One region of the Lysinibacillus sp. NPDC092081 genome, then DNA from elsewhere that is predicted to be linked to it. Evidence: riboswitches for the same ligand, from Rfam matches in the RefSeq annotation. Region 1 holds a riboswitch; each other region holds the start of a gene.
What was found. A riboswitch is a leader RNA that binds a small molecule or an ion and turns the genes downstream of it on or off. The one in region 1 is predicted to bind lysine.
Positions count from the first base shown of each region.

Region 2: it holds a riboswitch for lysine, as region 1 does, so the genes downstream of both, ACIQLB_RS23295 (transporter substrate-binding domain-containing protein) here and ACIQLB_RS17300 (amino acid permease) in region 1, are expected to answer to the same signal.
Region 3: it holds a riboswitch for lysine, as region 1 does, so the genes downstream of both, ACIQLB_RS05785 (aspartate kinase) here and ACIQLB_RS17300 (amino acid permease) in region 1, are expected to answer to the same signal.

Region 1 is NZ_JBIVRU010000013.1:3,544-5,823, reverse strand. Features, by position in the region: gene ACIQLB_RS17300 (amino acid permease) at 1-1,072, opposite strand, end outside; lysine riboswitch at 1,160-1,336, opposite strand; gene ACIQLB_RS17295 (CynX/NimT family MFS transporter) at 1,488-2,280, shown strand, end outside.
Region 2 is NZ_JBIVRU010000028.1:28,675-30,954, forward strand. Features, by position in the region: gene odhB (2-oxoglutarate dehydrogenase complex dihydrolipoyllysine-residue succinyltransferase) at 1-25, shown strand, start outside; lysine riboswitch at 625-811, shown strand; gene ACIQLB_RS23295 (transporter substrate-binding domain-containing protein) at 927-1,784, shown strand; gene ACIQLB_RS23300 (amino acid ABC transporter permease) at 1,964-2,280, shown strand, end outside.
Region 3 is NZ_JBIVRU010000002.1:213,575-215,854, forward strand. Features, by position in the region: gene uvrC (excinuclease ABC subunit UvrC) at 1-920, shown strand, start outside; lysine riboswitch at 1,056-1,234, shown strand; gene ACIQLB_RS05785 (aspartate kinase) at 1,474-2,280, shown strand, end outside.

The DNA.
Region 1 (2,280 bases):
GACAGCCTACTGCTAAAGTTGCCATTAATGCGTAAATCGGAATACCTCGACGGCTTAGTTTAGTGAAAATTTTCGGTGCATGTCCATCTATCGCTAATTGCCAAAGCATACGTGACGATGCGTAAAGCCCTGAATTCCCTGCTGATAGCATTGCCGTTAGAATGATAGCATTCATCAATGATGCAGCAAAGGCAATTCCTAAACGGTCGAATACTAGCGTAAATGGTGAAACAGCGATATCTTCAGATAGCAATCGTGCGTCTGTAAATGGAATCAACATCCCAATTGCAGCAATCGCTAAAATATAAAATAAAAGAATTCGCCAGAAAACAGACTTAACGGCTTTCGGAATGTTTTTACCAGGGTCATCCGTTTCACCTGCTGTTATTCCAAGTAGCTCTGTCCCTTGGAATGAGAATCCCGCAGCTAAGAAAATACCAAATGTAGCAAGGAGCCCACCATGGAATGGTCCATCACCGATAAAGAAATTCGTAAAGCCTACCGGAGCGTGTCCTCCTAAAATACCAAAAATCATTAAAAAACTGATGATAATAAAAATGATTACAGTTACAACCTTTATCATTGCAAACCAATATTCACTTTCACCATAGCTTTTTACCGATAATAGATTGAACGTTAAAACTACAGCAATAAATAAAACAGTCCAAAGTGCTGATGAGCTATCTGGGAACCAATATTTCATAATTAATGAGACAGCAGAAATTTCCGCTGCAATTGTAATTGCCCAGTTGTACCAGTAGTTCCAACCAAGTGCAAAGCCTAAAGCTGGGTCTACAAATTTTGTAGCATACGTACTAAATGATCCCGATGATGGCATATAAGCTGCCATTTCACCTAAGCTCGTCATTAAAAAATACACCATGATACCGATTAATGCATAGGCGAGTAGTGCACCGCCAGGACCTGCTTGTGCAATGGCACCACCACTAGCTAAAAACAATCCTGTACCGATTGTACCGCCTAATGAAATCATTGTAATATGACGGCTTTTTAATTCTTTTTTCAGCTTCGGTGCTTTATGGCCGAGCTGATTGACTTTTATTTCACTCACGATATAGCTTCCTTCCTTTTTTAAGAGGCGAAAAAAATGCCATCACATGAACGTTGCTGTGATGGCTAAGTAAATCCTCTGTTCCTTCAAAATGATAGCTCAACACGTTGTTCAAACGTGACAGTTCTGTTCCTTTCGGAGACAGCCCCAGCATGAGGTTTTCAAGTCCCCTCACACTTCGGCAGTATTTCCTTTCAACTAATATCTCTAATGCTTGTCATTTCCATTAGCATACTCTTAAATACCGCGACCTCTACCTCAATATAAACATGAGGCATATAATTATTAAATTTATGATGGATATTAGTGTAACATACGACCTATGACATTTCAATAACCTAATTAATGTTCTGTTTTTTTCGAATTTTCCATTATTTTTATCGTTGTGATAAAGTGGTATAGTGATTCAATTATAATTGTTCTAACAAGGGGGATTTATTTGACTACTCATGAACAAACCGATACTTATCCTAGCAGGAAAATTAGCTGGAAAGGTACAACCTTATTACTAGTTATCGGAGTAATTTGTATTGCCTCGACATTACGGATGCCGCTAACAGTTGTTGGACCTATTATTTCCTTTATCCGTGAAGACCTCGGCATATCCAATGTACTAGCGGGCTTTCTAACAACGATCCCTTTGCTAGCATTTGCAATCATTTCACCATTCGCACCAATTGTCGCACGTAAATTTGGACTAGAATTAACATTATTTTTATCAACTATTCTTTTAGCGGTAGGAATTGTCCTACGCTCCCTTGGTACAACTAGTTTACTCGTATTTGGTACTATGCTAATTGGTATAGCCATTTCATTCGGTAACGTACTAATTCCGGGATTACTTAAATTGAAATTTCCCTATCACGTAGGTTTACTTATGGCATTTTTCACAATGTCGATGAATTTGACAGCTGGACTCGGTGCTGGTATTAGTTATCCTATTGCCAATTCATCATTTGGCTGGCAAGGAGCTTTAGCAATCGCATTTGTTCTTGTGGTATTAACCATTTTAATTTGGATTCCACAGTTGAAATTTAATAAGCCTGAACCGACTGTTGAGACTACGAAAGAACGTACAGCATTATGGAAATCACCTGTTTCTTGGGCAGTGGCGGGAGCTATGGGATTTCAGTCATTATTATTCTACACAACTGCCGCTTGGATTCCTGAAATATACATAGCACAAGGCTTAGCAGCAGATCGTGCGG
Region 2 (2,280 bases), on a different contig from region 1:
AGAAGATTTATTATTAAATTCTTAATTCCTGAATTTGTTAAAACCTGCGAACATTGTTTCGCAGGTTTTTTTCATGAAGCATTTGAGGAAGTGACGGAAAAAAGAGCCGAAGTGACGGATAAAGTATTCAAAGCGATGGAAAGAAGAGCTAAAGTGACGGATAAGAATCGAAGCTACGGATAAAAGAGCTCATGTGAAGGATAAAGCATTCAAAGCGACGGATAGATTGTCCCAACGCTTGTGAAAGCTTCTCAGTAAAATGCATATAGTGCAAAGGATATTATCTTTACTGATTAACAATTTCTTTTGAATTACTTGAAAGTAAGTTGAGTATTAACTATTTGCGGAATTTCTGAAGAATCAGTTCTTTATTATATTTATTATGAACGTATCCAAGTATATAAGCTGGTTGGAGTAAGTATAATGGAGCATGGACGTCACGGACTCTTTCTACAGTCTTAATCATTTTTTCAACTTTGCAAAAGTGTATATAAGGCTTTAAAAGGATAAAAAACCCTAATATTGTAATTAGTCAGAAAAGTAATAAAATTATCTTGACGTATAACTTAGTTTTATAGTAGTATCTTATTATCAATTAAATATACAAACCTCACATTTATCCTATTGTGAGGTAGAGGCGCGGTATTTATTAGTTCATTGTTGAGTATAAGCAAGCGAAGACGCAATGGAGAAGGAACTATCGCCGAAGTATAAAAGGAGCTCGTACTTTTATGCTGGGTCTGCAGTGAATAAGTGCAGGACTGTCCTAGTAGATTACTTTCCAGGTTTACTAGGTTGTGCTATCTCGAAATATTGGAATTTATTGTGAGGATTTGGGCAACTGTTAAAAAGATAAGACCTAAGTTCAGAACTTAGGTCTTTTTTGGTACAGTTGTCTTATTTTTTTACAGAAAGGAGAGTTTTATATGAAAAGAAAATGGTTGGTATTAATGTTGAGCGTCATGACTGCAATTTTGTTAGCAGCTTGTGGTACTGGTGGTAAAAAGGATGCGACGTCGTCTAGTGATGGGGGGGCAAATACTGATAAGGGCGGCCAATTCCGTATTGGGATGGAAGCAGGCTATGCTCCGTTTAACTGGACACAGCAAAATGATACAAATGGCGCAGTAAAAATTGCCGATAATGCAGAATATGCAGGCGGATATGATGTGCAAATGGCGAAAAAAATTGCTGAAGGCTTAGGAAAAGAATTAGTTATCGTAAAATTGGAATGGGATGGTTTAGTACCAGCACTACAATCAAACAAAATTGATGCAATCATTGCAGGAATGTCACCTACTAAAGAGCGTAAACAAACAATTGACTTCACCGAAAACTACTATACGTCTGATTTTGTGATGGTCATCAAAAAAGGCAGTAAATATGAAAAAGCAAAATCTATCCAAGATTTCTCTGGTGCAAAAATTACCTCACAATTAAATACGTCTAACTACAATGTTATTGATCAAATCAAAGGTGTAAAAAAACAAACAGCAATGGATAGCTTCCCAGCAATGCGTGTAGCATTAGAAGCTGGAAAAATTGACGGCTATGTAGCAGAACGTCCAGAAGGTATTTCGGCTGCTGCTGCAAATGATAAGTTTACGTATGTAAAGTTTGAAAAAGGTTTCGATACAGATATTTCAAATACATCAATTGCAGTTGGTTTACGTAAAGGCGATGCCGATCTTGAAAAAATCAATGAAATCTTAAAAGGTATTTCTGAAGGTGATCGCCAAAAAATTATGGAAGAAGCCATTCACCAACAACCAGCAGCACAATAACATGAATGCACGGGCTATCTGCTAGTCCGTGCAATCCCATAAAAATTTATAAAATAAGAATCTCTCTAAATAATAATAATGTCTTAGCTAAAAGTTTCATAAAATAAAAGAAATAAAGGCTTCAGCTAAGAAACGATACTGTAACGAACAAGCAACACGACGTTGTTAGGAGGAACATCATGAGTTTTGAATGGATTATTTCTATTGTTGAGAACAACTGGCAAATGTTTTTACGAGGTGCGTATTATACATTACTTATTTCGATTACTAGTACAATTATTGGTGCACTTATCGGATTTTTCATCGGAATTATGCATACCATCAAAGTTCGTAAAAAGGGTGTAAAATTCTATAGCTTAAAGCTCATTAATTTTATACTAACATGCTATGTCGAATTCTTCCGTGGTACACCAATGATTGTACAAGCGATGGTTGTATTTTACGGATTAGATATTGCATTTGGTATTGATATGAACTTTATTACGGCAGGTATTTT
Region 3 (2,280 bases), on a different contig from region 1:
TTGGACGATTTTACGAAAAACTAGAGCACATTAAGCCTAAGGAGATCTTTATCCCACAATCTATTGATGCAGATATTTTAACGGAATTACTAGAAGTTAAGGTACTGACACCAAAACGTGGACAAAAAAAAGAGCTAGTTGAATTAGCGACGAAAAATGCTGAAATTGCTGTAGCAGCGAAGTTCCAACTTATTGAACGTCAGGAAGAACGCACTATAGGAGCATGTGAGGCACTTGGTGAAGCTATGAGCATTTCTACGCCTTTACGGATTGAAGCTTTCGATAATAGCCATATGCATGGGACAGATGCTGTATCTGCAATGGTTGTATTTATCGATGGAAAACCTGCAAAGAAGGAGTATCGAAAGTACAAAACACGTACAGCTGCCAAGCACGATGATTACGGAGCAATGCAGGAAGTAATCCGTCGTCGTTACACACGAGTATTAAAGGAAGGTCTACCTTTGCCAGATTTAGTACTAATTGACGGTGGGAAGGGGCAAATGGAAGTCGCACGAGAAGTATTAGAGGATGAACTCGGCCTTGTCATTCCAATTGCTGGATTAGCAAAAGATGAAAAGCATAATACGTCACAGCTTTTATTTGGTGATCCACCTGAAGTAATTGCGTTAAAGCGTACAAGTGATGGATTCTACTTACTGCAACGAATTCAGGACGAAGTACACCGCTTTGCTATTACCTTCTTGCGACAGCAGCACGAGAAGCATGCTATACAATCTGTCCTCGATCATATAGAGGGCATTGGTCCAAAGCGAAAACAGCAATTACTTAAGCATTTTGGCTCTGTCAAAAAAATTCGTGAGGCAAGTATGCAGGCATTACAGGAAGCCGGGATGCCAGCTAATCTAGCTAGCAATATCTATGCTTATTTTCAACAAGAGACGTTGTCAAAGGATTAGACGTATGCTAAGGTTGTATATAACATTGCCCCTTCAGTATAGCAATGTTATATACCGTGCCTTAGTTTTTCAGTAGTTTCTACTTATTAAATTGGAAATTTCTTCACTAAGGTTCAATTAAATACTTCACTATTTAGTGATGATAGAGGTGCAAGGTTTAAGAGTAGTACGTTCGAGGACGAACAAGTCCAGTGAAAACGTATGAAAGGGAAGCTTGCCGAAGTGGAGCATCGTTGATTCCGATGCTGTGCTGGTTTTACATTTAAGAGATGTAAGACTGTCGATTCTAATCGTTTCGGAGAGCTATCACACATGCGCAAGTTACTATTATTGTACATGTTATAGGCAGCTTTCACGTTATGTGAGAGCTGCCTTTTTTTGCTTTCTAGAGACAACCTTTTTTCAAGGTAGTTACTCTGACCTAAGAGGTGATGCCAACCGTATTATTTCAAGGGCGCTATTTGCTTTTGCAGCGTTAATTTGGTGAAGAGCCACAAAAGTATAGCTACTTTATAATCAGCGAAATGATTGAATACGAAGGAGAATGATAAAGATGGCGAGAATTGTGATGAAATTTGGTGGTGCTACATTAGCATCAACAGAGCACATTCGAAATGTTGCGAAAAAGGCGATTGTAGAAAAGGAAAGAGGTTTTGATGTTGTCGTTGTCACTACAGCTATGAGGGGTATGGCTAAAGAATTAGCAAAGATGGCTCGTGATCTATCAGACAACGCATCTAAGCGTGAACTAGACGCACTATTTTCAACAAGCTCACAACTTACAAGTACATTAGTGGCAATTGCTTTACAGGAGGAAGGATACGATGCAGTGTCATTAACAGGCTGGCAGGCAGGCATTGAAACCGATGCTATGTATAGTAATGCCCGTATTGATGAGATGGATGCTAGTCGAATAGAAGAGTATTTTGTACAGGGGAAAATCGTAATCGTTGCTGGGGAACAGGGTATCGATAATTTACGGAATATTACGACGTTAGGTAAAGGTGGTGCGGAAACGTCGGCTATAGCTATTGCAGCAAAATTGAAGGCGGAGCGGGTAGATATTTACACGAATGTGGATGGAGTCTATACAGCTGATCCAAATCATGTTGCTGGGGCACAAAAGTTAAAAGAAATTTCCTACGATGAGATGCTAGAGCTATCAAACTTAGGATCACAAATTTTACACCCACGAGCTGTAGAGTTAGCAAAGAAGTTTCAAATCCCGGTTATCATTCTGTCGAGCGAAATAGATACAGTAGGTACTTTATTGAAGGAGGAAGTTGAAATGGAGAAAAATTTAATTGTACGTGGTGTTGCCTATGAGTCAGACATTATTCGCTTAACAGTTGGTTATGAT